One region of the Kribbella sp. NPDC051587 genome, then DNA from elsewhere that is predicted to be linked to it. Evidence: riboswitches for the same ligand, from Rfam matches in the RefSeq annotation. Region 1 holds a riboswitch; the other holds the start of a gene.
What was found. Region 1 has a riboswitch for S-adenosylmethionine ahead of thrC (threonine synthase). Riboswitches for the same ligand answer to the same signal wherever they lie in the genome.
Positions count from the first base shown of each region.

Region 1 (15,549 bases):
CACCACAGCGCGCATGGCGTCACCCTACGCAGAACTCATTGCCTTCGGGGTCGAGCATCACGATGTGACCGAGCTGGTCGCCGTAGAAGTCCTCGCGCACCTGCGTCGCCCCCAGCTCCACCAGCGCGGCAGCCTTCGCCCGCATCCGTACGGCGGACTCCGGCGACCGCTCGCCGGGACCAGCGACGCGGATGTCGAGGTGCAGCCGGTTCTTGGCAGTCTTCGCCTCCGGTACCCGGAGGAACCCGATCGCCGGCCCGACCTCCGAAGGGTCGATGATCCCCGCGCCGTCCGGGCCGTCGAACCCGGGCTCGATCACGTAGTCGAGCGCAGCCGCCCAGAACCGCGCCAGCAGTTGCGGGTCGGCTGCGTCTCCACCGATCGTCCATTTCGTCGCCATACCGGCGACGGTAGTCCCTGTTCCGGACGGTCTGCTGCCGGATTGATCAGCCGCCGGCGACGGCCGGGATGATCGAGACCTGGCCGCCGTCCTTGATCGCGGTCTGCAGACCCTCGGCGAACCGGACGTCGTCGTCATCGACGTACACGTTCACGAAGCGGCGCAGCTCGCCGGACTCGTCGAGCACCCGGGACTTGATCCCCGGGTACGACGCGTCGAGCGAATCCAGCACCTCGGTCAGCGTCGCACCCTCGGCGGACACCTCGGAGACGCCTTGGGTGTAGGGCCGGAGGATGGTCGGGACTCGGACACTGACGCTCACTGCAGGCCTGCCTTCACGAAGGCGTCGTACGACGCGGGGATGGTCACCTTCGGGCCGACCCGGTCGGCCACGGCGTCGAGCGTCTTGAGCCCGTCGCCGGAGTTGATGATCACCGTCTCGGCGTCGGGGTCGAGCTGACCGGTCGCGATCAGCTTCTTCAGCGTCGCGACAGTCACCCCACCGGCGGTCTCGGTGAAGATGCCCTCGGTGCGGGCGAGCAACTGGATGCCCTCGACCACTTCCTCGTCGGAGACGTCCTCGATCACACCACCGGTACGGCGGGCGACGTCCAGCACGTAGGGACCGTCGGCCGGGTTACCGATGGCGAGCGACTTCGCGATCGTGTCCGGCTTGACCGGCTTCACCACGTCGTGGCCGTCGCGGAACGCCTGCGCCACCGGCGAGCAGCCGGTCGCCTGGGCGCCGTAGATCTTGTAGTCGCCTGCGTCGACCAGACCCAGCTTGCCGAGCTCGGTGAAGCCCTTGTCGATCTTGGTCAGCTGCGAACCGGACGCGACCGGGATCACCACCTGCTGCGGGATCCGCCAGCCGAGCTGCTCGGCGATCTCGAAGGCCAGCGTCTTGGAGCCCTCGGAGTAGTACGGACGGACGTTGACGTTGACGAACGCCCAGCCCTCCTCCTCACCGGCGATCTCGGAGGCCAGCTTGTTCACGTCGTCGTAGTTACCGTCGACGGCCACCAGCGTCCCGCCGTACACGGCCGTCGTGATGATCTTGGGGCGCTCGAGGTCCTTCGGGATGAAGACGACCGAGCGGATACCGGCCCGGGCGGCGGCCGCGGCGACGGCGTTGGCCAGGTTGCCGGTCGAGGGGCAGGCGAAGACCTTCATGTCCAGCTCGCGGGTGGCGCTCAGCGCGGTCGCCACGACCCGGTCCTTGAAGGAGTGGGTCGGGTTGCCGGAGTCGTCCTTCACCCACAGCTTGCGCAGCCCCAGCTCGCGGGCGAGGTTCTGCGCGTCGATGAGCCGGGTGTAGCCGGGCTCGGTGTTCGGGAAGCTGGCCACGTCGACGGGGACGGGCAGCAGCGGCTGGTAACGCCAGATGTTCTTGGGACCGGCCTCGATCTGTTCGCGGGTGATGGTCGGGTACTCGTACCCGACCTCGAGCGGACCGAAGCACTCCATACAGGCGTAGAACGGACCGAGCGGCGACTTCGCCCCACAGGCGCGACAGCTCAGGTGCGTTCCGTTGCCGAAGGCACCTTCACGGATGGTGTGGGCGACTGTTGATCCGGCCAGGCTCATGGCTGAGGTTCCCCTCTCATCTTCCCCGCGAACACCGGATCTCGATGGCGGGACGGATTTGGCACCGTTCCACCGTGAGTTACCCCGGGTGGGGTCTCGACGGGGAGGGTTGCCGGGACTTCAACGGGCCGTTTCCCTCAGTCCCTCTGGATGAGCTGCCCCGAGGTTACCCAATCGAGTCCGGATCGCGCCTTCCACCTTCCAGCATCCGAGACGCCATCTCATTTCCGCGAGATCCTCCGCGTACCGCGTGACTCACCTCTCTCACCGAAGTCGGTGGGTGGCGCCCGGCGTGTGGGTCGGCAGGGACTTCCGCGGGCCGTAACGGGGGTGACCGATGCCGGCCATCTCCAGCAGGCGCTGCACCCGGAAGCGATGGCCGCGGTACGGCTCGATCAGCTCCGCGCAGCCGTCGTCGTCCAACTCCTCACCGATCAGCGCATACGACACATTGCGGGACACGTGATAGTCCGCGAACGAGAACGCATCCGCGTCCCCATGCGCCCGCTGCCGCACCTCCGCCGCCGTCCACACCCCGACCCCCGGCAACGACCGCAACCGCCGCTCGATCTCGGCCGAGTCCGTCAACTCGAGCGTCCGCTCCAAAGCCTTCGCCCGCGTCGCCGCCGTCACCACCACCCGCGACCGCCGACCCTCAACCCCGGCACGCAACCACTGCCACGACGGAATCAGCCGCCACTCCTCCGGCGCCGGCGGCACCATCATCGCCCGCCCCTCCGGCCCACCCGGCCCCGGCGCAGGCTCGCCGTACTCCCCGAGCAGCAACCGCCACGCCCGGAACGCTTCCTTCCCCGTCACCACCTGCTCGATCCCCGCCGCCGCCATCGCCTCGAACACCGCCCGCGTCCGCGGCACCCGCACATCCGGAAACCGATGCGCCGCATCCACCAGCGCCCGATGCTCAGCCAGCGGCTCGAACCCCTCCCAACTATCCGCCTCCCCCAACAACTCCGGCACGCCGTCCAACACCCACTCGGCCCCCGGCCCCCAAGCCTCCGCCTCGACATCCCCCTGCCGCGGCGTCAACCGCAACAGCACCGGCCCCTCCGGCGTCCGAGTAGCCCGCCAAACAGTCCGCCGCACCCCGTCGTACACATAAGCCGGATCCCCCGGCCCCTTCCGCAACCCACCAATGACCGAGTGCGGATCGACCACCCGCCCCGCCCGCCAAACCCGCACCATCGATCCCACCCACCAAGTCTTACCCACCCCACCGACAGAACTCATACTGAGGCGTATGACCGGGTGGCAGTGGGTGAAGTTGGTGGGGAACTTTGTGAACCTGTCGACGGTTGCCGGGTTGCTGGTGGCGAAGGTGGGGCGGGCTTCGGTGCGGCGGGGGCCGCGGGGGTTGTTGTTCGCCAACGGGTACCGGATCGGGTTCCCGGTGGCCGGGGCGTTCACGATCGGGAACGTGGTGCTGAGCAAGCACCCGGTGAGCTACTTCGACCGGGAGTTGCTGGTCAGGCACGAGGAGCGGCACTCGTGGCAGTACTTCTGCTTGCTGGGGTTGCCGATGTTGCCCTTGTACGTCGTCGGCGTCGTCTTCTCGTGGTTGCTCACCGGGTGTCCGGCGTCGCGGAATCCGTTCGAGCGGATGGCCAGCCTGAAGGACGGTGGGTACGTCGAGCGGCCGGTGCAGCCGATCGGCCGGACGGTGACGCAGGCGTTCAGCGGGCTGCGATCGCGTCCGAAAGGGCCGTGAGGACGGTGACGACGCCGGTCGGGTCGTCGACGACGATGTCGGCGGCTGCGATCAGCTCAGCCGCGCCAGAGGAACGAGTAGCGACCAGTACGGCGTTCAGACCGGTCTTGCGGTGTTCGTCGACCGCTCGGAAGGCCGCCAGGTCGCCGAGGTCGTCACCGGCGTAGAGGATCGACCGTGCGCCCGTCGACTCGAGCAGGCGGCGGAGGGCGACGCCCTTGTCGATTCCGGGCGGGCGGAGCTCCAGAACGAGGTTGCCCGGCTCCAGGCGCAGCTCGGTCTCGTCGGCCAGCTCGGCGAGCGGCGTACGGAGTCGCTCGAGTGCACCGGCCGGATCGGCCAGCCGACGCGTGTGGACGGCCAGAGAGCTCTCTTTGTCCTCCACGAAGGCGTCTGGCACACCAGCGACGCTCAGCAGCTCGGGGAGCCGCTGACGCGCCACTGCGACGCCGGCCGGAACCGGGTCGCTGGTGATCTTGCCAGTGGACGCTTCCCATTGCTCCAGGCCGTAGTGACCCAGTACGACGAGTCCACCGAGCCCGGGATGTCCGGTGACGCCAGTGAGCTCCGTGGCGACCAGGGCCGGGCGGCCGGTCACGATGGCCACCTGACGCACCGAACGCGCCAGCCGGGCCAGTGCGTCGAGTGCGCCGTCAGCGGGACGGGCGCGGGCCGGGTCCTCGACCAGCGGGGACAGGGTGCCGTCGAAATCGGAGGCGATCACCGCGCTGGCCGGATCGGCGACGATCGCCTGCCAGCCGCTGTGACCGAGGTCGGTCTGGATGACCGGCGTACTCATCCGGTGTAGTCCGAGGTCAGGATCACGGTCAGGCGATCCATCTTCATGTTGTCCAGGGCCGGCTTGGTCCGGCCGACGCCCAGGTCGCGGGCCAGCTGGTTGGCCGCCTGCACCATGCCTGGTGGGTAGTAGACCGTGCTCTCCACGACCTTGCCATGCCAGTTGTCCACACCGGACACCGTCCAGCCCGCCTGTCGCGCCCGCCCGGCCACTTGGTCGGCCAGCCCCTTGCGCGGGGTGTTGTTGTACACCTCGGCAGCAGGCCGCTCAGCGGTCGGAATCGTCGTCGGGTGGGTGGCCGGCGGCTGTGTCACCGGCGGCTCAGTGGTGGGCGGCACCGTCGTCGTAGGCGCACTGGTCGGCGCAGTAGTCGGCTTGCGCGGCGGCACGCTGGCGATGATCGTCGACGGCCCACCAGACGGCTTGGCGGACGGCTTCGGCGTACTGGTCGTCTTCGGCTCGTCCGCGCTGCTCTCATGGCCGCGCGTACCGAACAGGACCAGCAGGCCACCGACAATGGCGACGACGGCAACCACAGCGACCAGGGACGAGAGCACCTGGCCCTTGTCGCCCTTGGGGCGGGACATCGTCAGACCTCGATACCCAGTCGACGTGCGGAGCGGGCGCGTTGGCGGGCGGCGCGCAAGCGGCGCAGGCGCTTCACCAGCAGCGGGTCGTGCATCAGGGCTTCGGGCCGGTCGATCAGCGCGTTCAGAACCTGGTAGTACCGCGTCGCGGACATCTGGAACTGGTCCCGGATCGCCTGCTCCTTGGCGCCGGCGTACTTCCACCAGTGCCGCTCGAAGGCGAGGATCTGTCCATCACGCTCGGAAAGCCCGGCAACCACTGGCGCGGCTTCGGCGGGCTCGGAAGAGCTGGCGTTGGCGCTGTCCATCTGCTGCTGACTCCTGTGCGGTCGGTGATCGTCCGTCCGCGTTCCACTCTACGTGCCGAACAACAGCAATGTCATTCACCGGTGGAACGACACGGAGCGTGTCGTACGCGGGCGGCCGGGCAGGGGCAACTCTGGCAGGATCAGAGGGTGAGCTCAACTGTTTCCAGCCAGGCGCTGGTGGAAGAGCTGCAGGCCAGGAGCCGTGAGGTGGACCCGCTGGTCAACGCCATCTGCACGCCCAACGCCGCCGCTCTCACCGATGCCGTCCGACTCGACACGGAGCGTGACCAAGGTCGCGTCCGCGGTCCGCTGCATGGCGTCCCGATCCTGGTGAAGGACAACATCGACACCGCCGGCCTGGCGACCACCGCCGGCTCACTGGCGCTCGCTGAGCAACCACCGCCCCCAGAGGACGCGCCCCTGATCCAGCGGCTGCGCGCAGCGGGCTGTGTGGTCCTCGGCAAGACCAACCTCAGCGAGTGGGCGAACTTCCGCGGCTCCGCGTCCTCCTCCGGTTGGAGCGCGTACGGCGGCCTCACCCGGAACCCGTATGCACTCAACCGCTCTCCGGGCGGCTCCTCCAGCGGCTCCGGAGTCGCAGTGGCCGCCGGACTCGCCGATTTCGCCATCGGCACCGAGACCAACGGCTCGATCGTCTGTCCGGCCGCTCTGAGCGGCATCGTCGGCCTGAAGCCCACAGTGGGTCTCATCCCGCAGCAGGGCATCATTCCGATCTCCCACTCGCAGGACACCGCCGGTCCGATGACCAAGACGGTCATGCAGTCCGCGGCCCTGCTCACCGTGCTCACAGGTGGCGGGACCGACTACACCGAGCACTGTCGCGGTGACGACCTCAGCGACGTCCGCATCGGCGTACCGCGTGGTCCGCTGTGGGGGTACTCGATCGGCCTGGACCGGGTCACCGAGCAGGCACTGGAGCTCCTCAGCCGCTGTGGCGCCACTCTGGTCGACCACCTCTCGCTTCCGGCTCCCGGTGGTGACGAGGACCAGCTCAACGTGCTTGCCCACGAGATGAAGATCGACATGGCGGCCTACCTGGCCACTCGCGTTCCAGGCGGCCCGAAGACGCTGGACGACCTCATCGCCTTCAACCGCGCCCATGCGGACGTGGAGCTCAAGTGGTTCGGCCAGGAGCTCTTCGAGCGCTCAGCAGCAACCGAAGGGCTCGATGCACCCGCGTACGTCGCCTCCCGGCACACCGCGCTCGCCGCGGGTCGCGACGGTATCGACAACATGCTCCGGGACAACCAGCTCGACGCCCTGGTCAGCCCGTCGTACTCACCGGCCTGGAGCATCGACCTGGTGAACGGCGACAACGTCATGGGCGGTTCGTCCTCACATGCCGCGCTGGCCGGCTATCCGCTGATCTCCGTCCCCTCGGGACTTGTCGGCGGGTTGCCCGTCGGCATCACGTTCAGCACGACCGGCGGAGGTGACGCCACGCTCATTCGCTTGGCTCACGCCTTCGAAACCGCCAGAATCAAGGAGAACGGACCGTTCCCGACCCCGGAGTTCACACAGTGGCTGTAGATCGTGTCAGATGGGGCATCGTTGCTACTGGCAACATCTCCACCTCGTTCACGCGCGACCTGAAGCTGCTGGACGACGCGTTCGCGACCGCCGTCGCCTCGCGGTCCCAGGACAGCGCCGACCGGTTCGCTGCCGAGCACGGCATCGAGCACGCGTACGACGACTACCGCCGGCTGATCGACTCCGGCACTGTCGACGTGATCTACATCGGCACTCCGCACCCCCAGCACTACGCGATCGCCCGGACGGCGCTCCAGGCCGGTATCGCGGTGCTGTGCGAGAAGCCGGTGACGCTGACAGCGCCCCAGGCGCACGATCTGATCGCGGTCGCCGCCGAGCACAAGACGCTGTTCGCAGAGGCCATGTGGATGCGGACCAATCCGGTCATCCAGGCTCTGTTCGCGGATCTGGCCACCGGAGTCATCGGTGAGCCGCAGCAGGTCGTCGCGGACTTCGCGTTCCACAAGCCTTCGCTCCCCGCCCGGCTGCTGGACCCGGCACTGGGTGGCGGCTCACTGATGGACGGCGGCATCTACCCGATGACGTTCGCCTACATGGCGCTGGGCCGCCCGGCCGAGGTGAAGGCGGTGGCGTCCCTCAACGAGGACAACATCGACCTCAACGTCGCCATGGCCTGGCGCTACGACTCCGGTGCGGTCGCGGCCCTCACCTGCGGTCTGAAGTCGCAGAACCCGTGGGTGGCGTCAGTGAGCGGTCCTGAGGGCAGCCTGCAGCTGCCGCACCGCTTCCATCACCCCGAGTACTACGTCCGTCACACGGCTGCCGGAGCGGAGCGCGTCGACGTACCGGCGCATGGGCTTGGGTACCACTACGAAGCCGCGGACGTGATGCGCGCGCTGCGGGAGGGGCTCCTCGAAGTGCCGTCCCTGCCGCACGCCGGGACCCTTGAGATCCTCGAACTGCTCGACGAGACGCGGAGCCAGATCGGGGTCCGCTACCCCGGTGACGATGACGACCTGACTGGATGAGCAAACACATGCCCGACGGACGAAGTTCCTTCGTAGTGGTGGCCAACCGGCTGCCTGTCGACCGAATCGAGATGCCCGACGGCAGTACGGCGTGGCGCCGCAGCCCAGGCGGTCTGGTGACCGCGCTGCACCCGGTGATGCAGGCGCACGAAGGCGCGTGGATCGGCTGGACGGGCAGCGCCGACGAGAAGGTGGACCCGTTCGACAACGACGGGATGCACCTGGTCCCGGTGATGCTCACGGCCGAGGATGTGGAGCTCTATTACGAGGGCTTCTCGAATGCGACGCTCTGGCCGCTCTACCACGATGTGATCGTCGCACCGGAGTTCCACCGCGAGTGGTGGGAGTCCTACGTCGCAGTGAACCGGCGGTTCGCCGAAGCGGCCGCAGAGGCAGCCGACGACGGCGCTGACGTCTGGGTGCACGACTACCAGTTGCAACTGGTGCCCGCGATGCTGCGGCGGCTGCGTCCGGACGTCCGGATCGGGTTCTTCCTGCACATCCCGTTCCCGCCCACCGAGCTGTTCGCCCAGATGCCCTGGCGCCGGCAGATCCTCGACGGCCTGATGGGCGCGGACCTGGTCGGTTTCCAGCGTCCCGGCGCCGCCTCCAACTTCGCCCGGCTCGCCCGCAACCGGATGGGCCTGCGGACCCGCGGCGACCGCATCCACCTCCCGGACGACCGCGTGGTGCGCGCCAAGGCGTTCCCGATCTCGATCGACGTCGGTGAGCTCGAGGAGCTGGCCCGCAAGCCCGAGACCGAGCAGCGCGCCCGTGAGATCCGTGACGAGGTCGGCAACCCGGCCCACATCCTGCTGGGCGTCGACCGACTCGACTACACCAAGGGCATCCGCCAGCGCCTGCGCGCGTTCGGTGAGCTCCTGGACGAGAAGCGCATCTCTGTCGACGAAGCGGTCTTCGTGCAGGTGGCGACGCCGTCCCGTGAGCGCGTGGAGCAGTACCGCGTGCTGCGCGACGAGATCGAGCTGCTGGTCGGCCGAATCAACGGTGAGCACGGCCGGATCGGCACTCCGGCCATCAACTACCTGCACACGTCGTACTCGCGCACTGAGATGGCTGCGCTGTTCCGGGCCGCCGATGTCGCCGTGGTGACCCCACTGCGCGACGGCATGAACCTGGTCGCCAAGGAGTACGTCGCGACTCGGTACGACGACACTGGCGCGCTGGTGCTGAGTGAGTTCGCCGGTGCGGCCGACGAGTTCCGGCAGGCGTTCCTGGTGAACCCCCATGACATCAACGGCATGAAGGACACCATCGTCGACGCCATGAACACCGACGACCGCCAGCTCGGCCGCCGGATGAAGGCGATGCGCAAGCACCTGGCCGCTCATGACGTGAACCTGTGGGCAGCGACCTTCCTCAAGGCACTCCATGCCGAGGACTGACGGCCGGATCCTCGCGCTCGACCTCGGTACGTCGTCCGCCCGCGCGCTCGTCCTGACCGCCGCGGACGCGTCACCGGTGCCGGGTGCACTGGCCCGGCACAAGATCAGTCCGACGTACGGCCATGACGGCTCCGCGGTGCTGGACCTGCATGAGTACGTCGAGGGTCTGCTGGGCTGTCTGGACGAGCTGGAGCAGAACGGTCACCTCACAGACATCCAGGCGATCGTCCTGTCGACCCAGTGGCACTCAGTCGTCGCCCTGGACAGTCACGGCGCCGCACTGACGCCAGTGATCACCTGGGCCGACACTCGCTCGGTCCACCTCGACCTGGGCTCGTCGTTCGACGAGAAGGCCTTCCATGCACGCACCGGCAGCTGGCTGCACCGGCTCTACTGGACGCGCCGCATCCCTTGGCTGCTTGCCGAAACCAGCCCTGCCAGCTTTGCCGGTCTCCCCGACCTGGTGATCGAGCGGCTGACCGGAGAGCGAGTCACCTCGGTCTCGGTCGCCTCCGGCACGGGCACACTCAACCTGGCCACCGGTGAGTACGACGAAGAGGCCCTGGCGATCGCCGGTGTGAAGGCCGAGCGTTTACCCCCGATCGTGCCCACCGGCTGGACCGGTCATCTGTCGACCGAGTACGCACGACGCTGGCCCGGACTGGTCGGCGTACCGGTGCACCCACCGACCGGTGACGGAGCTGCCTCCAATGTCGGCACCGGCGCCTATGACTCCGGCACTGCAGCAGTCACAGTCGGTACGTCGGCCGCCGTGCGCGTCGTGCACCCGATCGACAACGCCCCCGAGCTCCCGTGGAACCTCTGGCGTTATCGGGTCGACGACAAGCGCGCAGTGACCGGTATGGCGTTCTCGGCCGCCGGAAACATGCATGCGTGGCTCACGGACGTACTGCGGCTCGAACACTCGGAACCGACCACTGAGCTGATCGGTGCGTCCCAGGTGATCGCCGTACCGTTCCAAGCCGGCACTCGGCCACCGGCAACCGTGCCTGGTGGTTCTGGCGTCTACTTCGGCCTGTCGTTCGACGACTCCGCCGAAACACTGCTCGCTGCATCTCTGCAGGGCGTCTCACTCGAGGTGGATCGCGGTCTGCGCATGCTGGACGAACTGTTCGGCCACAAGCTGTCCGTCGTACTCGGCGGCGGTGGCATCGACGCCTCGGCGTGGTGGCGGCGATGTCTCACCGCCACCTTCGCCCGCCCCACCGACGTCTGCGCCGAGGCCGAGGTCGGCTGCCGCGGCGCCGCCGCCGTAGCCCTCGGCCTGTCCCCCCAACCAGGCGGCGAGCACCTGGACCCCTACCCCGACGACGTAGCCCGCGTGGCCGCCCTGCGCCCCCGCTACGAATCCCTGCGAGCTCTCGCCGTCCAAGCGAGTACTACGGCGTGATGCTGAGCGTCTGAGTCGCGGTCTCGAGGACGTTGCTCAGAACCTTGCTCTGCGCCGGTGTACCGCCGACGGTGATCTCGGCGTCGCCACCGGTGTGGCCCTTGAGAGCCACGTAGCGAGTGGCGACCCAGCGGGTCGTCTTGCCGCTCGTGTAGGTGTAGACGACGGTGCTGACGGTGACCGGGCCCTGGCCGACGGTCGAGGTGCCCTTGACGGTCGCCTTGGCCACGATCTTCAGCCCCGGCGTGCCCTTCAGGGACGCGATCTTCTTGTCCAGCTGCGACCTCGTGCCGGCCGGGCCGATCCAGGTGTTGAACCGGATCATCCGGGCGTTGGCCGCGTCGTCGAACTTCGTCTCGTGCGGAGCGACCTTGGACTCCTTCCAGGTCTTCGGCAGCTTCGCGTGCGAGATGTACTTGCCGTCGCTCTTCTTCTCGAAGTTCCGCATCACAAAGCTGATCGGCGCCGCCTGCGCCGCCGTGACGTGCTGCTCGGCCGCGTCACTCTGCAGCGCCCCGCCCAGGAAGAGCGCCCCCGCGCCGGCCAGTGCCACAACCCCGGAGACTGCACCCGCCACAATTCCGTGCCGCTTCATTTTCGTGGTTCCCCTCTGCGCCTCCACCCTGGCCGCGCACCACCTTCGACTACCGATCTGCCCGAAGAGTTCGCCTTTTCGTCCAGACAAAAAGGTCCGGCCCGGCACGAACCGAACGGACCCGGCACGCGTCCGTACGCGCCGACTGAGATTGGCCAGAACTGCCAGCGGGTGACACCTCGGTCCCGGGTCACGCACTCCCAGTGCCGACTCCAGCCGCGCTGAAGGCACCGATCGCTAAGGCGTCGGCGCTGGCATGAACCGGACAGGCCCGGCGGGCATCGACCGTCGCCGGGCAGGGTGTGTCGGTATCGCGTCACACCCTGGGGGTACTTCGCATGCGTGTTCGTCTTCCCGTCGTCACCGTGGTCGCATTGGCCCTGATCACTCCGGCAGTTCCCGCGGTGGCCGGGCCGCCGCCACCGAGTCCGCTCGTGTTCGGGGCGTGCCCGGACGACGTCGCTCAGGACTACCCGACGCTGACCTGCGCCACGTTGCAGGTACCGCTCGACTACCAGCAGCCGTCCGGTGCGACCATCCCGTTGCTGGTCACCAAGCACGCCGCCAACAACCCCTCCAAGCGCCTGGGTTCGCTGGTCGTCAACCCGGGTGGCCCAGGTGGTAGCGGCGTGATCATGGCCGGCTACGTCGCCACCCGGGTTCACGCCGCTGGAGCCCGCCGTACTGGATGCGTATGACGTGATCGGCTTCGACCCGCGGGGAGTCCGGCACAGCGGGGCTATCAGCTGCGCGGCTCCGGATTACTTCCCGGTGCCGCAACCGGATCCGGACGCTCCGGCCAGCCGCGACGCGATGTGGAAGCTGTGGGACGGCTACGCGGACGGCTGCGGCGCCAAGGCCGGCGCACTGTTGCCGTACCTCAGCACCGAGAGCGTCGCTCGGGACATGGACCGCCTCCGGGCCTCCTTGGGCGAGCGCAAGCTCAACTACCTCGGCTTCTCCTACGGCACCTATCTCGGCGCCGTGTACACCGAGCTGTTCCCGCAGCGGGTCGGCCGGATGATCCTGGACGGCAACGTCGACCCCACCCCGCCTGACCTCTTCTACAAGATGGCGCTGTCCCAGAGCCTCGCGTTCCCGAAGCGGCTCGACAGCTACCTCGGCTGGGTGGCCAAGTACGACGCGGTGTTCCACCTGGGCACCACGACGCGCGCGGTCCGCGCCAACTGGAACAAGACGCTGGCTGACTTCCGCGCCAAGCCACATGGTGCTGTCGGCGCCCATGAGTTCCTCGGAGCCACCTTTGGCGTACTGACCTCCGACGAGCTCTGGATCCCCTTCACACAGGTGCTCAGCGCCTACGTGGTCGGTGGTGACGACAGCGGGCTGGTCGACTTCGCCACCCCGAGCACCAGCGCCCAGGCCGAGCGCTTCACCGCCAGCTTCAGCGCGGTGATCTGCGGCGACTCGAAGTGGTCGCACAGCAAGGCCACCTACGAGCGGGATGCCGCCCGGATCGCGAAGGTCTCCCCGGTCGCGTGGGACAACATGTGGATCACCGGCAGCGTCTGCCGTAACTGGCCCGTGCCGAGCCATGCGCCGATCAAGATCACCGGCCGGGGGCTGCCTGGCATCCTGATGTTCAACACCGTCGGCGACCCGGCCACGCCATACGCCGGTGCTCTGAAGCTGCACCAGGTCTTGCGTAGCTCGGTTCTGGTGACCGAACGAGACTCCGGTGCGCACTGCGTCTTCGCCAATCCACAGTCCATGGTGAATCCCGCGGTGAACGCCATCGGCACGAAGTACCTGCTCACCGGCGAGCTCCCGCCCCGCGACCTTTCGGTACCGGGCCATGCCCTTCCGGTACCGACCCCGGCCGCGCTGAAGGCACCTATCGCGAAGTCGCGAGCCGCCTTAGTGCGTTGAAATAACGCTTAGCAGCAAGCCCCTGCACCGTGCGCGTGGCCGGTCCGCCCAGACGGGCGTACCAGGCCGCCGCACGGCTGTAGGCGGTCACGGTGAAGTAGATGCCGTCAGACTCCCGCGTCACCACGAAGGACTCCTCACCGGACTCCGGATGCCCTTCCAGCGTCCCGTAGGCGAACCCGATCCGGTCCGGCTCGTCCACAGTCCACACCACCCGGCAGGGAATCGCCAGCCCCACAAGGCCAATCGGTACGGCGGTCCGCAGCCGGCCGATCACCATGCCGGGCCCGAGCCGCCCCAACGCGTTCACACCGATCGCCGCCGTACCGTCTGCCGTGAACGGCACTCCGGCCAGCCGGTGCATCCGCCAAGCCAGTAGGGACTCACCTGCCCGCTGGAACACGTCATCGCCGTCGCCAAGCCGGGCCCGGTGCTCCAGCCGGTGGTAACCGGGCGGAGTCTTGTCGAACCGGGTGGAACCGACTACGTCGTACGTGAAGTGCAGTTGGGGCAGGTCGTCGAGGCGCATCCGGTCAGCTGCTCTTCAGACCGCTGGTCTTGCCTGACTTGATTGCGGTGAACAGCGCCTTGGCCTTCGCCTCGTCCCAGCCGACACCGATCCCGCTACCGACCCGCACGCTGTCGTCGCCGATCGGCACGGTCAGGGTGATGCCACCGCTACCGGAGACCGCACGCATGCCCTGGGCGAACTTGATGAAATCGAACAGGCTCATGTCCTTGTCGACGGTGAGCGCGTCCACGCCCTTGGTCGCCACGTTGAAGTAGCGGACCGGGTTGAGGAACGTCGACGGCGAGGTCGCCTTCTTGCCGACCGCACCGACCATCTGCCGCTGCCGCTCGACCCGGCCGAAGTCGTTCTTGCCGTCCGCATGCCGCGAGCGCACGTAGCCCAGCGCCGTCACACCGTTCAGGTCCTGGCAGCCCGCCTTCAGGTTGATGTGCGCCTTGGGGTCATCCAGTGCCTTCGGCAAGCACATGTTGATCCCGCCGACGCTGTCGATCACGGAGGCGAAGCCGCTGAAGCCGATCTCCACGTAGTGATCGATGCGCAGGCCGGTCTTGGTCTCCAGCGTCTTGACCAGCAGGGCCGGATTGCCCTTGCCCAGCGCGAAGGCCGCGTTCACCTTCTGCTTGCCGTAGCCCGGCACGGTGACCACGCTGTCGCGCGGGATGCTGACCAACACGGTCGGACCGGACTCCGGGACGTGCATGAGCATGATCGAGTCCGTGCGCGAACCGGATGCCTTCCCTGTGTGCAGACGGGCGCGCTCGGCCCGGCTCAGGTCCTCGCGACCGTCCGAACCGACCATCAGGTACGTCGTACCGGAGGTGGCGGCCGGCCTGGTGCCGGTGGGCATGGCTTCGACCTTGTCGATCCGGCTCCAGGCGTAGAGCGGGACGCCGACAAGCATCAGCACGAACAGCAGGACGAGCAGTCCGACGGTCCGCAGAAACCAGTTCTTCCGTTTCTTCGGGCGGCGTGCGTAGCGCTGGTCCATGGGCTGCGGTTGACTCATACCTGAACGGTATCGGTGCGCACGGCTCCACACGTCACTCCAGTGAACGAATCTAGCGGTCTGAAAGTAGCGGCCGCCTCCTTCAGAAGGAGGAAATCGGCCCTGGAAACGAACCAGACCGCCGGAACGCGCGCGGTGACTCCCCGGTACGCGCTGTGAACAGCCGGCTGAAGTAGGCCGGATCCTCGTACCCGACCCGCCTGGCCACCGCAGCGACCGACAGCTCCTCTTCAGCGAGCAGAGCCTTCGCCGTACTGAGTCGAGTCCGCAGCACGAGCTCCTGAGGCGTCACCCCGGCCTCACGCCGTACAGACTCGCGCAGCTCCTTCACCGTGAGCCCCAGCTCCGCTGCGTAGTCCTGGATGGACGCCACCATGCAGGCGAGCGCAGCGAGCCGCTCAGCCACGCCCTGGTTGGACACCGGCATGGCCTCCCCGAGCAGGTCATACAACGCACCAGCCGTCTGTACGGCGTTATGTGCGCTGGCGACCCGGAGTAGTCGGCTGAATGCACGGTCGACCGGCCTGGCATCGGCGTACTGGCTGACCGGGCGGCTCTGGTCCAGATGCCCGAGTGCGGTGAGCCCGGCGGTCGCCGTACCGCCGAACAGCACCCATAGCTGTCGCCAGCGCGTGGCAGGCCGGTAGCCGTGCAGAACGCCCGGGTAGAGCCACAGCATCGCGGGCGCCTGCACCTCGTGCAGCTGACGGTCCGCACCGTGCAGGAGGTGGCCTCGTCCCTCTTTGATCCACACCAGTGCGT
Region 1 covers NZ_JBITDE010000009.1:212,318-227,866, reverse strand. Annotated here, with positions in the region: gene ACIA49_RS29080 (alcohol dehydrogenase catalytic domain-containing protein) at 1-15, opposite strand, end outside; gene ACIA49_RS29075 (VOC family protein) at 20-400, opposite strand; gene ACIA49_RS29070 (ubiquitin-like small modifier protein 1) at 447-722, opposite strand; gene thrC (threonine synthase) at 719-1,987, opposite strand; SAM riboswitch class I at 2,001-2,144, opposite strand; gene ACIA49_RS29060 (DNA-3-methyladenine glycosylase family protein) at 2,252-3,190, opposite strand; gene ACIA49_RS29055 (hypothetical protein) at 3,246-3,713, shown strand; gene otsB (trehalose-phosphatase) at 3,679-4,512, opposite strand; gene ACIA49_RS29045 (LytR C-terminal domain-containing protein) at 4,509-5,099, opposite strand; gene ACIA49_RS29040 (DUF3263 domain-containing protein) at 5,102-5,407, opposite strand; gene ACIA49_RS29035 (amidase) at 5,555-6,958, shown strand; gene ACIA49_RS29030 (Gfo/Idh/MocA family protein) at 6,949-7,947, shown strand; gene ACIA49_RS29025 (trehalose-6-phosphate synthase) at 7,956-9,353, shown strand; gene ACIA49_RS29020 (FGGY family carbohydrate kinase) at 9,340-10,764, shown strand; gene ACIA49_RS29015 (hypothetical protein) at 10,754-11,359, opposite strand; gene ACIA49_RS29010 (hypothetical protein) at 11,698-12,057, shown strand; gene ACIA49_RS29005 (alpha/beta hydrolase) at 12,059-13,249, shown strand; gene ACIA49_RS29000 (DUF1990 family protein) at 13,215-13,778, opposite strand; gene ACIA49_RS28995 (LCP family protein) at 13,783-14,787, opposite strand; gene ACIA49_RS28990 (helix-turn-helix domain-containing protein) at 14,870-15,549, opposite strand, start outside.

Region 2 (15,549 bases), on a different contig from region 1:
GGTGGACGACGTGGTGACCGAGGCGAAGTTCTGCGAGGCCACGTGGCTGCCCGACGGTTCGTCGTACCTGTATCTGCACTACCCGACGAGTGGGCGCAGTGAGGGCACCGAGACGAAGACGCTTTCTGGTGGGCAGCTGAAGCTGCACCGCGTCGGTACGCCGCAGTCCGACGACGAACTGGTCCTGGCGTTCCCCGAGGACGACCGGCTGTTCATCAGCCCGGAGGTGTCCGACGACGACCGGTACGTCGTTGTGCACATCAACGCCGGCACCGACCCCGCGTCGCGGCTGTGGGTCTACCCGATCACCTCTGACGGTCTCGGTGAGCCGATCAAGGTGGTGGACGAGCTCGTCGACGAGATCTTCTTCATCCGGATGTCCGGTGACCAGTTGGTGCTGCAGACCGACCGCGATGCGTCCCGTGGCCGGGTGGTGCTCGCGTCGCTGGATGGCACCTTCACGGACCTCATCCCCGAGGGGCCCGACACGCTGCAGGCTGTCCGCGGTACGGCGTCAGGGCTGGCGACCATCACGCTGGTCGACGCCCAGCCCGTGCTGACCCTCTACGCGCTCGATGGCTCCGGTGCGCAGGTGGTCGACGTACAGGGTGGTGGTGTGCTTGCTCTGAACGGCAGTACCAAGCACGACGAGCTCTTCATCGGTTTGTCGACCACTACCGACCCGACGGTCTCGTACGTCGTCTCGGCGTCGACCGGCGCAGTGCGAGCGCTGCCCGAACTCGTCCGTGGCTCTGGTGGTTACGAGTCGCCGTCGGTGATCGTCACGCGCCAGGTGGCCGGCGACGTCCCGTACTTCCTGATCACTCGCTCTGACCTCGACTTCAGCGCACCGCGCCCAGCACTCCTCTACGGGTACGGCGGCTTCCGCATCTCGATCCTGGCCGACTACAAGCCCGGCTGGCCGGCGTGGCTCGCGGCCGGGGGAGTGCTGGCGATCGCCAACCTCCGCGGCGGCGGTGAGTACGGGAGCGCCTGGCACGACGCCGGGCGGCTCAAGAACAAGCAGCAGGTATTCGACGACTTCATCGCGGTCGCGGAGCACCTGCGGGACACCGGCGTGACCACTCCGGCGCAGCTGGCCATCCACGGTCGCAGCAACGGCGGACTGCTCGTCGGCGCGGCCATGACGCAGCGGCCGGACCTGTTCAAGGTCGCGCTGCCGGGAGTCGGCGTACTGGACATGCTGCGGTTCCACCTCTTCACGGTGGGTGCCGCGTGGGCCTCCGACTTCGGGCATCCGGACAACCCGGAGCAGTTCGAGGACCTGCTGGCCTACTCGCCACTGCATCGAGTGCAGGACGGTACGGCGTACCCGGCCACGCTGGTGGTCACCGGTGACCACGATGACCGGGTCGTCCCGTTGCACAGTCACAAGTTCATCGCTGCGTTGCAGCATGCCCAGTCCGCGGCCGAACCCGTCTTGACCCGAGTGGAGGTCAACACCGGTCACGGCTTCGGCAAACCCGCCGCGATGATCGCAGCGGAGTGGGCGGACCTACTGGCGTTCGCTGCTCACCATGTAGGACTCAAGACTCCTGAGCAGTAGGAGCTCTAGGACTGCTGTGTCACCAGATGCGGGGTGCGTGGAGGTCACGGGGGTCATCGGCCGGCTGACAGCCGTGGTCGGTGTCCTCGTACTCCGCGCGCAGCCCGTTGGTGGCCAGGGTGCGCACTGCGCCGACGAGCCGGTCGACGTGCTCGCGGGTCGTGCCGAGACCAAGGCTGGCGCGGACCGCCGTACCGTGCTCGGGTGCGTCGGCGAGCAGGTGGCCGACCAGCGGGTGCGCGCAGAACTTGCCGTCGCGGACTCCGATGCCGTACTCCGCGCTGAGAGCGGCGGAGACGAGCGTGGAGCTCAGACCCTTGATCGTGAAGCAGACCGTGCCGACACGGTCGGCCTCGGCGCCGAAGATCGAGTACGTCGTGACGTCGGCGATCTGCGCCAGTCCGGTGCGGAGCCGGGCGAGCAGGCTGCGCTCGTGCTGCTCGATCGCGTCGCGGTTGCGGCTGATCGTCGCGCAGGCCGAGGCCAGGGCGATCGCGCCGATCACGTTGGGGGAGCCGCCCTCGTGGCGGGACGGACCGGTCGCCCAGACCACGCCGTCGCCGGTGACCGAGGTGGTCGCGCCGCCGCCGTACAGGTAGGGGTCGGCGGCGTCGAGCCAGTCAGCGCGGCCGATCAGCGCACCGGCGCCGTACGGCGCGTAGAGCTTGTGACCGGAGAGCGCGACCCAGTCGACGTCCAGGTCGGCGATGTCGACGATGCGGTGCGGCGCGAGTTGCGCGGCGTCCAGGCAGATCCGGGCGCCGTGTGCCTTGGCGACGGCGGCGAGCTCGGCGATCGGGAAGATCTCACCGGTCACGTTCGAGGCGCCGGTGACGACGACCAGGCGCGGTCCCTCCGGAGCGGTCCGCAGTGCGTTGGCGACGGCCGTCACAGCCTCACCGGCCGAGGCCGGGGCAGCCAGCCGGACGGTACGCTCCTCGCCCCAGGGCAGCAGCGCGGCGTGGTGCTCGGACTCGAAGACGATCACGGTCGCGTCGGCCGGTACGGCGTGCGCGAGCAGGTTGAGCGCATCGGTGGTCTGGCGGGTGAAGATCACCTGGTCGTCCGCACGGGCGCCGACGAAGCTGTGCACCTCGGCGCGCGCCCGCTCGTACCACTGGGTGGTGATGCGGGAGGCGTAGCCGTTGCCACGGTGGACCGACGCGTACGACGGCAGGGCCGCCTCGACGCTGGCCCGCACCGACTCCAGACACGGCGCGCTCGCACCGTGGTCGAAGTTGGCGTAGTCCGTCACGCGGCCGTCGGCCAGCGGGACCAGCAGGTCCGAGCCGACGGTGGCGGGGATGGTGCCGGTGCTGAGCCGGGTGACCGCCGCACGGGGGGTGGTGCTGCTGGCCGGCTCGAGGATGGAGAGGATCGACATGGCTTCGCTCCCGGGAAGTCCGCACTTGCCGAACGGCGTATCCGCACGGCCTGGTCTTCACCCGGGGCACCCCACCGCGGAGGAGGGTTGCCGGCCAGCGAGCCGGGGCTTGACGCTGGCGCTCATGACCTGCCGAGAACGGTAACGAACGGGCCACGAACGCGCCAGCCCCAATCTCGATCAGTGAGATCGACAAACACATCGTGGGACGACACGGAGGGATGAGGCGTGATCGGACGACTGCACCACCTCGCTATTGACTGCCCGGATCCATTGCGGCTGGCCGAGTTCTACGCCGCGGTGCTCGGCAAACCGATCACCTACCGCAGTGACGACTGGGTGGTCGTGGCGGACAACGACCGGACCTCCGGGCTCGCCTTCCAGCGTGCGGCGGATCACAGCCCGCCGCGCTGGCCCGATCCTGCCCAGCCACAGCAGATGCACCTCGACGTCATGGTGGACGACGTCGACGCGGCCGGGGCGGCCGTCATTGCCCTGGGGGCTCGGCATCTGAGCGGCGCGGTCTACGCGGATCCGGCCGGTCATCCGTTCTGTCTGATCCCTCGGCCGGGCTGGGCGCCGCCGGTCAACCCGTAATCGATTCGCGGTCGTCCGGTACGACGTGTTGGATGGCGGGATGAACGACATCGCGGCGTGGACCGCACCCGTGGTTGAGCGGCCCGAAGGCTCGTTGACGGCACCGGAAACCGAGCTGCTGCGCGGTTATCTGGACTTCTACCGGACCACGCTGCTGCACAAGTGCGCCGGTCTGACCGCCGAGCAGCTCGCCAGCCGGCCGTCGCCGCCGTCGAACCTGTCGCTGCTCGGCCTGATCCGGCACCTGACCAAGGTCGAGCGGATCTGGTTCCGGATCCACTTCGCGGCCGGTGAGAAGGCCGAGCCGCTGTTCGCGCCCGAGTTCGGCAAGGACGCCGACTTCGAGATCATCGATCCGGCGGACGCGGAATCGGCGTACCAGAGTCTGATCGCGGAGTGGAAGCTGTCCGACGAAGCGGCGGCCGGCCGATCGTTCGACGAGCGCTTCGAGTTCGGCGGCACGGAGTCGACGCTCCGGATGATCTACATCCACCTGGTCGGCGAGTACGCCCGCCACTGCGGCCACGCCGACCTGCTCCGCGAACAACTCGACGGCACCACCGGAGCCTGATCGATCTGGTAACAACCCTTCCGATGGCCCGGGCGCTGTGGTCAACTTCCTGCCATGAAGCGTCCGGCCGCCCTCGTCGCGCTTGTCTTCGCGGTGCTCACCGCGTTGCTTGTCGCGCCGGCGAGTGCTGCGTACGGCGTTCGGATCGAGGTGCTGTCGACGCCGCGGCCCGACTTCGTCAGCGACGGTAATGCGCTGATCGGCATCACCGGTCGTAACCTCGAGAACGTCACCGTCGAGCTCAACGGTCGTGACGTCACCGACGCCTTCACCCGGACCGCTGGCCGACTGGTCGGTCTGGTCCGGGGTCTGGTCATCGGAAGGAACACGGTGACCGCGGGCGAGGCTCGGCTCGGCCTGACGAACTACCCGCGCTCCGGCCCGATGCTGGCCGGGCCGCACGAGACGCCGTACATCTGCGGGACGGCCGGCTTCGTCACGCTCGCGAAGGTCAAGCTCGGTCCGGCGACCGGGCCGGACTGCTCGGTGCCGACCCGCGTCGACTACCTGTACCGCTCGACGGTCGACCGGTCGTTAAAGGTGCTTCCGGCAACGAAACCCGCCGACCTGGCCACGACGACCACGTCGGACGGGCGGCGGGTGCCGTACATCGTCCGCGTCGAGACCGGGGTGATCAACCGGTCGATCTACGAGTACGCCGTCCTGCACGATCGCGCGGAGGGTGCGCCGAGCGCGCTGCGGCCGCCGTCGGGCTGGAACGGCCGACTCATCTACACCTTCGGTGGTGGCTGCCCCGGCGGTTGGTACCAGCAGGGGAGTGCCACCGGCGGCATCAACGACGACGTCCTGCTGGGTCGCGGGTACGCCGTTGCCTCGTCGACCCTGAACGTGTTCGGGGTGAACTGCAACGGGGTGCTCGCCGCCGAGACGATGGCGATGACGCGCGAGCACATCGTCGAGACGATCGGCGTACCGCGGCAGACCATCGGCTGGGGCTGCTCGGGCGGTTCGTACCAGGTGTTCCAGATCGCCGACAACTACCCGGGCCTGCTCGACGGGATCGTCGCCTCGTGTGTGTTCCCCGAGGTCGGGTTCGCGACGCTGCACACGATCACCGACGCCTTGCTGCTCGATCACTACTTCCGGTCGGCCGACGGCTGGAGCGATGCCGAGAAGCAGGCCGCGGCGGGGTTCGGCAAGGTCGGGACGATCGCGAACCTGGCCGCCGCCGGCCGCCGGATCGATCCGCGGGTTTATTGCCCTGAGCAACTTCCTGTGCAGCAGCGGTACGACCCGGTGGCGAACCCGTCAGGTGCTCGGTGCGACGTCTACGACCATCAGGTCAACATCTGGGGCAAGAACGCGGCGGGAGTGCTGCGGCGGCCGCTCGACAACGTCGGGATCCAGTACGGTCTGGCCGCGCTCAACGCGGGCAGGATCACCGCTGCCCAGTTCGTCGACCTGAACCGCGCGATCGGCGGATTCGACGCCGACGCCAACTTCGTCCCCGGTCGCACGGTCGCCGATCCGTCGGCGATCAGAACGGCGTACCGGACCGGACAGTTGCTCAACGGCGGCGGGGGACTGGCGAACACGCCGATCATCGACTACCGGCAGTACCTGGACGAACTGCCGAACGGCGACATCCACCTGATGTTCCACTCGTTCTCACTGCGGCAGCGGCTGATCAAGGCCAACGGCGACGCGGACAACCAGGTGATGCTGGTGCAGTCCGGTGAGTCGACCGCCGGCTTCAACAGCAGCAATCCGGTCGTTCTGTCCGCTCTGAAGGCGCTGGACCAGTGGATGGACGCCATGGACGCCGACAACGGCCCGGGCTCGGCGCATGCGCGGCTGGTTCGCAACAAGCCGTCGTCCCTCGTCGAAGCCTGCTGGACTCCGCAGGGCACCAAGATCGCCGAGAAGCAGGTCAACGGCATCGGTACGACGCGCTGCAACACCCTGTACCCCGTCTGGCCGGCACCGCGCCAGGTAGCCGGTGCATCCGTCGCCAACGACGTCATCAAGTGCCGACTGCGCCCACTGTCACCGTCCGACTACAAGGCCAAGTTCACCGCGACCCAGTGGGGTGCCCTCCGAAGGGCCTTCCCGCAGGGTGTTTGCGACTGGAAGGCACCAGGCCTCGGTCAGCAGCGTCCCAGTGGGACGTGGCCATCCTTCTGAGCCGTGACGCTACGGATGGGGCAGCGTGATCGGCGTGTGACACGTGAGACTCGAGTGGTATTGGAGGTAGCCTGCTGGATATGGCGACCCGCACGTCTTCCCCGGCGCGGGCGCAGAAGTCGGCAGCCAAACGGCCGAGTACGGCCCGAACGGCTTCCGGTGGACGCTCCCGTACGTCAGCCGCCCAGAAGCGTGGGCAGAGTTCCAAACGCGGTGGTAGTACCGCTGCGCGGACCAGCACACCCAAAAACAGTGGACCGGGGCCCTTCGCGGCCGCCATGCTGGCGATCGGCCGCGGCATCGTGAAGCTGTGGATCGGGATCGCCCACCTGCTCGGCAAGATGGTCCGCGGGATCGGCAACGGTGCCCGCGACCTGGACCCGGAGCACCGCCGTGACGGCGCCGGCCTGCTGCTGATCGCGCTGGCGATCGTGGTCGCCGCCTCGGTCTGGTGGCAGATGCCCAGCGCGGTCGGCAAGGGCGTCCGGACCGTCGTCGGCGAAAGCGTCGGCATGGTCGGCTGGGCTGTCCCGCTGCTCCTGCTGGCGATGGCCTACCGCACTCTGCGCAACCCGGAACGCAACGGACCCGCCGGCCGTCAGGTCATCGGCTGGACACTGCTGACGTTCGGCGTGCTCGGTCTGGTGAGCATCGCCAACGGCATCCCGCGGCCCAGCAACCCCAACGACGCCCCGCTGCACGACGCCGGTGGCGCGATCGGGTACGCCGTCTCGGCCGTGCTCTCCGATCTCCTCACCCAGTACGTCGCCGCTCCGCTGCTCGTGCTGCTGTCGATCTTCGGACTGCTGATCATCACCGGGACGGCGATCTACGCCATCCCGGTCCGGGTGCGCGCGGCGTTCGACGTACTGATGGGCCGGACCGAGCTGCCGGAGGAGGCTGCGCCCGCTCACGAGGCGCCCACCGACGACACCGTGCGGCTGACCCGTAAGGAGCGCCGCGCCAAGGCCGCGCTCGAGGACGACGGCGAGCCGCTGCTCAAGCCGTACGACTCACCGGTGCTCGAAGGCCGCGAGATCTCCAAGCGCGGCCGCAAGCCGAAGGTCGCACCGGTCCCGGACGAGGACGCGTACGACGTCGACGCATCGGAGGCCGAGGCCGCCGCGCCTGCCAAGCCGAGTTTCAAGGTGACCGACGCGCCGCCGCCGGAGCCGCCGCCGCACACCCCGATGCCGCAGCGCGTCGAGCAGCTCAGCCTGTCCGGCGATATCACCTACACGCTTCCCGACGGCCAGATCCTCAAGCCCGGTTCGGTGCACAAGGCCCGGACCAAGGCGTCCGACGCGGTCGTCGACCGGCTCACCGAGGTGTTCGAGCAGTTCGGCATCGACGCCCAGGTGACCGCCTACACCCGCGGCCCGACAGTGACGCGGTACGAGGTCGAGCTCGGCTCCGCGGTCAAGGTCGAGAAGGTCACCGCGCTGTCCAAGAACATCGCGTACGCCGTCGCCTCGGCCGACGTCCGGATCCTGTCGCCGATCCCCGGCAAGTCCGCGATCGGCATCGAGATCCCGAACACCGACAAGGAGATCGTCAGCCTCGGCGACGTGATCCGTTCGGCGACCGCCCGCAACGACCACCACCCGATGGTGGCCGGGCTGGGCAAGGACGTCGAGGGCGGCTTCGTGGTCGCCAACATGGCGAAGATGCCGCACCTGCTGGTCGCCGGTGCGACCGGATCCGGTAAGTCGGTGTTCGTGAACTCGCTGATCACCTCGGTGCTGATGCGGGCCACGCCGGACGAGGTGCGGATGATCCTGGTCGACCCCAAGCGGGTCGAGCTGAACAGCTACGAGGGCATCCCGCACCTGATCACGCCGATCATCACCAACGCCAAGAAGGCCGCCGAGGCGCTGCAGTGGGTCGTCCGCGAGATGGACATGCGGTACGACGACCTGGCGGCGTTCGGGTTCCGGCACGTGGACGACTTCAACAAGGCGGTCCGCGGCGGCAAGGTGAAGCCGCCACCTGGATCCGAGCGGGTGCTCACGCCGTACCCGTATCTGCTGGTGATCGTCGACGAGCTGGCCGACCTGATGATGGTCGCGCCTCGTGATGTCGAGGACTCGATCGTCCGCATCACGCAGCTGGCCCGGGCGGCCGGTATCCACCTGGTGCTCGCGACCCAGCGGCCGTCGGTGGATGTCGTGACCGGTCTGATCAAGGCCAACGTGCCGTCCCGGCTCGCGTTCGCGACCTCGTCGCTGGCCGACAGCCGGGTCATCCTGGACCAGCCCGGCGCGGAGAAGCTCGTCGGTCAGGGTGACGGTCTGTTCCTGCCGATGGGCGCGAGCAAGCCGATGCGTATCCAGGGCGCGTGGGTCACGGAGGCCGAGATCCACGCGGTGGTCGAGCACACCAAGACCCAGCTCGAGCCGACGTACCGCGAGGACGTCACCGTCGTCGCGGCGCCGAGCAAGGATCTCGACGACGAGATCGGCGACGACATGGACCTGGTGGTCCAGGCCGCCGAGCTGATCGTCTCGACCCAGTTCGGCTCGACGTCGATGCTGCAACGCAAGCTGCGGGTCGGCTTCGCCAAGGCCGGCCGGTTGATGGACATCCTGGAGAGCCGGGGTGTCGTCGGTCCCAGCGAGGGATCCAAGGCACGCGACGTCCTGGTGAAACCGGACGACCTGGAAGACTTCATCACCACCCTCCGAGGAGAGTGATCGTGACCGAAGCGAGCGCCGTGACGCGTCATGACGGGTTCGACCTCGACGACCGGCCCGTCCCCTTCACCATCCGCGCCTCCCAGAAGGTGCACGGGGGACTGGCCCTCGGCGCCGGCCTGGTGGCCGTCGGTTTCGCGGCATCCGCATCCGGTACGGCGACCGGCGTACTGCGGTGGTTCGCGGCGGCAGCCTTCGCCGTACTGGCAGTGATCTGTGCCCGGGCGCTGACCGTCGGGGACATGCTGGTCGCCGACGACGTCGGGATCCGGTTGCGAATCCGCAACGAATGGATCGGGACACGCTGGCAGGAGATCGAGGAAGTGACGGTTCTGAAGCGCCGGCACCCGCTCGACGACGGCCGGATCGCCGTGCACCTGCTGGATCCTGGGCCCACGCTGGCCGCGATGCCGAGCACGACGCGCAAGACCACGGACGCCAACCGTCGCCTGACCGGGTCCTCACTCGCGGTACCGTTCGGGTTGACGGCACGGCCGTCGAACGGGGAAGTGGTCCAGGCTTTGCATATGCTCGCGGACGCCAGATGTCCGGTGCGCGAGCAACTCTGACTTGTCCGTGACCCCATCGGGCGACGACCGTTGAGCAAGGTGTCGGCGGTCCGGCTGCCGGCATTGAGGAATTTCATTCGATGCTGATGGCCCGCACTTCGGATCGGGCGACGGAGAGGACGGTGACCACGTGAGCATCGGTAGCGAGCTCACGGCGGCCCGTGAACGGGCCGACATGACGATCGAGCAGCTGAGTGCCGCCACCCGGATCAGAACCGGGCTGCTCACCGCCATGGAGGCCGACGACTTCTCCCGCTGTGGCGGCAATTTCTACGCGCGCGGTCACATCCGTTCGATCGCGCGCGTGGTCAAGGCCGACCCGGACCCGCTGGTGGCGAAGTTCGACGCCGAGCACGCCGCGGAGGAGGAGAAGTCCCGCCGCGAGGAACGTGCCGCGGTCAAGGGCCCGACCCTGCACCCGGCCCGCCCACGCTGGGGCATCGTTCTCGGCGCGATCCTGGTCGGCCTGATGGGCTGGGGGATGATCCGGCTCTTCCAGCTGCCGAGTGACGTCGAGGCCAACGCGTCCAAGACGACCGCGACCGCCACCGTCACCACTCAGCCGTCGAAGCCGACGCCGAAACCGACCGTGGTTCCGACGAAGAAGAAGCCCGTCGCACCGCCGGTCGTTCCCACCAAGACCACGCTCACGCTGACCGCGAAGAACAACGGTTCCTATGTCACGCTGCGCGACAAGAAGGGCAAGCGGCTCTTCCAGGGCCTCGTCGGTCCGGGCTCGGTGCAGACGGTGACCGCGGTGGGTGACATCCGGGTCTCCGCCGGTGCTCCGGGCAATCTCGTCATCAAGGTCAACGGCAAGCCGCAGGCGACCAAGCTCTACCGCTTCGTCGCCCATCCCAACGGCACCCTCGCCAAGAAGTAGCGTGTGGCCACGCTCACGGCCTGACCGCGTGCCGGAGGCCGGTCGCGGTTAGGTGTGAGGCTGGACCGCGCGTCATACTCGGTGTGATGACTACGCCACCCGTCACTGTTGCCCTGGTCACGCTGGGCTGTGCCCGCAACGACGTCGACTCCGAGGAGCTCGCCGGCCGTCTCGAAGCGGGCGGCTTCCGCCTCGTCGACGACGCCGCCGACGCGGACACCGTGGTGGTGAACACCTGCGGTTTCGTCGAGGCCGCCAAGAAGGACTCCGTCGACACGCTGCTGGCCGCCGCCGACTACAAGGACTCCGGCCGTACCCAGGCGGTCGTCGCCGTCGGCTGCCTCGCCGAGCGGTACGGCGACCAGCTCGCCGACGCACTCCCGGAGACCGACGCGGTCCTGAGCTTCGATGACTACGCCGACATCTCGGACCGTCTCCGTTCGATCCTGGCGGGCAACAAGCACCACCCCCACACGCCGCGGGACCGCCGCAAGCTCCTCCCGCTCTCGCCGGCTGCCCGCCAGTCCGCCAGCCCGGTAGCCACGCCCGGCCACGGCGACCACGCCCACGGCGCCGTTACGGGCACGCTCGGTGACCACATCCCATCCGCGCTCAAGCCGGTCGGAGCCACAGGCGACGCGGACCAGAGCACCCCGGATTCGACCGCCGGTCAGCCGCTGAAGGGCCGCATGGTCAGCTCCTCCGGCGCCCGCGAGGAGCTGAAGATCGACGCCCCGGACCTCGCGTCGGCCCCGGCTAGCGGCCCGCGCGTCGTCCGGCGCCGCCTCGACGGCGGCCCGATGGCTCCGCTGAAGCTGGCGTCCGGCTGCGACCGTCGGTGTGCCTTCTGCGCGATCCCGATGTTCCGCGGTGCGTTCATCTCTCGCCGTCCCACCGAGGTGCTCGGCGAAGCCCAGTGGCTCGCGGAGAACGGCGTACGCGAGCTCTTCCTGGTCTCGGAGAACTCCACCTCCTACGGCAAGGACCTGGGCGACCTTCGCCTGCTCGAGACCCTCGTCGGCGAGATCGCCGAGATTCCCGGCATCACCCGCGTCCGGGTCTCCTACCTGCAGCCCGCCGAGATGCGTCCGACGCTGCTCGCCGCGATGGCCTCGACCCCTGGTGTCGTCCCGTACTTCGATCTCTCCTTCCAGCACGCCTCCGGCCCGCTCCTGCGCCGCATGCGCCGCTTCGGAGACTCCGAGCGCTTCCTCGAACTCATCGCCCAGGTCCGCGCCGCCGCGCCCGCCGCCGGTATCCGGAGCAACGTGATCGTCGGCTTCCCCGGTGAGACCGAGGAAGACGTCGACATCCTCTGCGACTTCCTGTCCCGCGCCGGCCTGGACGCCATCGGCGTCTTCGGCTACTCCGACGAGGACGGCACCGAGGCCGAGACCTACGACGGCAAACTCGACGAGGACACCATCGCCGCCCGCCTGGACCGCGTCACCCGCCTCGCCGAGGACGTGACCTCGGCCCGCGCCGAAGCCCGCATCGGCGAACTCGTCGAGGTCCTCGTCGAATCCCTCGGCAGCTCTACCGACGACACCGACACCGACAGCGCTGCGGCCGTGGCGGTGGACGGTCAGACCGGCGAAGGCCGGGCCGCCCACCAGGGCCCCGAGGTGGACGGTTCGACCACGCTGGTCGGCCTCCCCGAGGGGGTCCGGATCGGTGATCTGGTCTCCGCGAAGGTGGTCGGCAGCGACGGTGTCGACCTGATCGCGGAGTTCGCGGCGGTGGTGAATCCCCAGGACGACCGTCCGGCCGCTAACCTGACCGCGTGACCAACCCGCCGAACCCGGTTCCGAGCGCTGCCGGGCGGGTCCACGCGCCGAGCGCGTGGAACGTCCCGAACGCGCTCACCGTGCTGCGGCTCGTCCTGGTCCCGCTGTTCGTCTGGCTGCTGCTCCGCCACGACGGCACCGACACCGGGACCCGGCTGCTGGCCACGGCCGCGTTCGTCGTCGCGATCGTCACCGACCGCTTCGACGGCGACATCGCCCGGCGCTGGAACCTGGTCACGAACTTCGGCAAGATCGCCGACCCGATCGCCGACAAGGCCCTTACCGGAGCCGCCTTCATCGGACTGTCCCTCCTCCACGAACTGCCGTGGTGGGTCACGGTCGTCGTCCTGGTCCGTGAATGGGGCGTCACCGCCCTCCGGTTCTGGGTCATCCGGCACGGCGTCATGCCTGCCAGTCGTGGTGGCAAGCTCAAGACGGTCCTTCAGGCCATCGCCCTGGGCCTCTACCTGCTGCCGTGGCAGTCCTTCGCCCTCCTGCACTGGAGCGCGATCATCATCATGACCGCCGCCGTGGCCGTCACCCTGATCACCGGCGGGGACTACCTCGTCCGCGCCCTCCGCCTCCGCGCCGCCGCCAAACACCCCCTCCCGTAGCCTCCACGACCCCGGCCGATGGGGTGGAATAGGGGCATGGAGAGCACCGGTTGGGGCGGCGTCGCCAGGTTGGTCGGAGTTTTGAAGGCGCGGGGCGAGACTTTGGCTACTGCTGAGTCGTTGACCGGGGGAATGGTTGGTGCGGCTCTGACGGACGTGGCGGGGGTGTCTGCGGTGTACCGGGGTGGTGTGGTGGTCTATGCGACCGACCTGAAGGCCAAGCTTGCGGGCGTCCCTCAGGACCTTTTGGACGCTGTGGGCCCTGTGCACCCCGACACTGCGGCAGCGCTCGCCACCGGCGTCCGGGAGCGTCTGGGGGCCACTTATGGGCTCGCCACGACCGGTGTGGCCGGTCCTGACCCGCAGGCGGGGGTCGAGGCGGGCACGGTATACATCGCGGCGGCCGGACCAAACGCCGTACAGGTGCGGAAGCTGCAGTTGAGCGGTGATCGCAGCGCGGTGCGGGAGGCCACTGTGGAGGCCGCGCTGGAGCTCGTGGCGTCACTTGTGACGGAAGAACTGGACTGATCGGGGTGTTGAGACCAGCATGGCGACAGGTAGGGCAGACTGGCACGGCGCACCGAAGGTGGACATTGCGAGAAGTAGTGACCCGGCAACAGGTACCGTTGGTTCCCACGGTCGGGCTACGGTGCGAGTAGAGACGGCCGGACAGGCGGAAGGGAGAAACCTCATGGTGCTGGTTCGTGGCCTGCTGGGCGACGTCCTGCGGCGTAAGCGGCTGCGCCAGGGGCGCACTTTGCGCGAGGTGTCCGCCGACGCGCGTGTCAGTCTCGGGTACCTCTCCGAGGTCGAGCGCGGCCAGAAGGAGGCCTCCAGCGAGCTGCTGGCGGCGATCTGCATGGCCCTCGAGGTGCCGCTGTCGACAGTGTTCGCCGAGGTGAGTGAAGACCTGGCCCGCGAAGAGGCCCTGGTCCTGGCGCATCCGACGACCATCGAGGCCGAGGTCGTGGCCTCCGCGGCCTGATCGGCTTCCGCCTCAGCCGGAGTTTTCCACAGGGTCAGTCCGGGCCGGGATCGGCTTCGGGCTGACAGGCCGGGCACCAGTAGCTGATCCGCTCCTGGGGCGCTCGGCCGATCATCGCCGTACTGATCGTGGTCCGGCAGCGACGGCAGGGTTTGCCGGCCCGCTCGAAGACCCAGGTGCGTTGCCCGTTCCGGTCGACGCCGGTGCTGACCTGGGTGCCGTTGCGAAGGTTGGCCTTTAGTAGCCGGCGGCTCAGATCGACCGCGGCCGCGACATCGACCGACGAGACCGGGCGCCAGGGATGCAGACCGAGCAGGAAACAGACCTCGGTGCGGTAGAAGTTGCCGATGCCGGCGAGGTTGCGCTGATCGAGCAAGGCCTCGCTGATGGTGCGGTCCGGTTCGGCTTCCAGATTGGCGATGGCCTGCGACCGGTCGAAGTCGGGTGCCAGTAGATCGGGGCCAAGGTGCCCGACCACGGTGTCCTCCGCGTCTGTCGCGACCAGGTCGAGCACCGGCAGCCGGTAGCCCACAGCGGTCCAGGACGCTGTCTCGAGCACCGCACGGATCTGATGGGACGCTCCACCACGCCACTTCTCGCCGGGCCGGTACAAGTGCCAGCTGCCGTCCATCCGGAAATGACTGTGGATGGTCACGCCGCCGGACAGCCGCATCAGCAGATGCTTGCCGCGAGCAACGACCTCGAGCATCGTCCGGCCGCTGAGGTCGGTCGTCGCGAGCGTCGGCACCCGGAAGTCCGTCCGCGCCAGCTCCTGACCGCCGAGCGCCTGGTTGAGGCGCTTGCAGGCCCGCCAGACGGTGTCGCCCTCAGGCACGGAGCCGGAGTCCGCGAGGAGTCGCGTGGAAGCCGGCCTTGGCCAGCGCATCCCCGAAGGCCGTATGCCGAACCTGCTCGCCGTCCGCCGTCTCGACGCTCAGCTTCCCGAGCTGGCCATCCCGGATCGACAGCGCCAGTGCATCCACCGCGGGCTGCAGCAGGTCGACATCCTCGGTGAAGCTCAGCACGGTCCGCCCGCCGCGCTCGACGTAGACGATCAACCGCCCGTCGACCATGACGACCAGGGCTCCGGCCTTACGACCCGGGCGATGCCCACTCGCACCATCACGCTCCGGCCAGGGGAGCGCGGCGCCGTACGGGTTCGCAGGATCGGACGCGGCCAGTACGACGGCCCGCGTCGCCGGCTCCTCGTCACGCTTGCCGCGCCCGCTGCCGCTGACGGATCCAGGCAGCTCAGCCAGCGCACGCAACCGATCGACCGCACCCGGCAGCGCGAACTGCGCAGCGCCCAATCCGGCGACGAAGTATCCGCGTCGGCAGCGCCCGGACTCCTCGAAGGCACTCAGCACCTTGTAGACGGCCGCAAACCCACCCGGAGTCCGCTCCGTGATGACCGAACCACGGGTGACGATCCCGTACCGGTCGAGCAAGGTCTCCGCCGCTGCATGCGCCCGCCGCGTCGTGTCCTCGTTGCGGGCTGGGAGCAACGACCAGCGACCACCAGCCGTCGGCGGACCGCTGCGCGCGGGCATCGCCGGCCGGCCCGGCCGCATCGGACGCCCGGGCCGCGCCCGAGGGGTTGCCCGACGCGTGCGGTGACTGCCCCGACCGCCACCGACGAGTGACCGCACCGGGGTCAGCGTGTCGTTGGTGAGGTGGCCCGCCCAGACGAGATCCCACAGCACGGTGACCATGGTCTCGTCATCGACCACTCCGGTTGCCGCGCCCACGGCATC
Region 2 covers NZ_JBITDE010000011.1:252,176-267,724, reverse strand. Annotated here, with positions in the region: gene ACIA49_RS32195 (prolyl oligopeptidase family protein) at 1-1,567, shown strand, start outside; gene ACIA49_RS32190 (aminotransferase class V-fold PLP-dependent enzyme) at 1,587-2,951, opposite strand; SAM riboswitch class IV at 2,968-3,081, opposite strand; gene ACIA49_RS32185 (VOC family protein) at 3,180-3,548, shown strand; gene ACIA49_RS32180 (DinB family protein) at 3,589-4,119, shown strand; gene ACIA49_RS32175 (DUF6351 family protein) at 4,174-6,264, shown strand; gene ACIA49_RS32170 (DNA translocase FtsK 4TM domain-containing protein) at 6,345-8,957, shown strand; gene ACIA49_RS32165 (hypothetical protein) at 8,960-9,526, shown strand; gene ACIA49_RS32160 (helix-turn-helix domain-containing protein) at 9,657-10,409, shown strand; gene ACIA49_RS32155 (MiaB/RimO family radical SAM methylthiotransferase) at 10,496-12,196, shown strand; gene pgsA (CDP-diacylglycerol--glycerol-3-phosphate 3-phosphatidyltransferase) at 12,193-12,810, shown strand; gene ACIA49_RS32145 (CinA family protein) at 12,847-13,338, shown strand; gene ACIA49_RS32140 (helix-turn-helix domain-containing protein) at 13,502-13,795, shown strand; gene ACIA49_RS32135 (Fpg/Nei family DNA glycosylase) at 13,830-14,630, opposite strand; gene ACIA49_RS32130 (ATP-dependent helicase) at 14,623-15,549, opposite strand, start outside.
Region 2: another riboswitch for S-adenosylmethionine. It lies ahead of ACIA49_RS32190 (aminotransferase class V-fold PLP-dependent enzyme); the one in region 1 lies ahead of thrC (threonine synthase).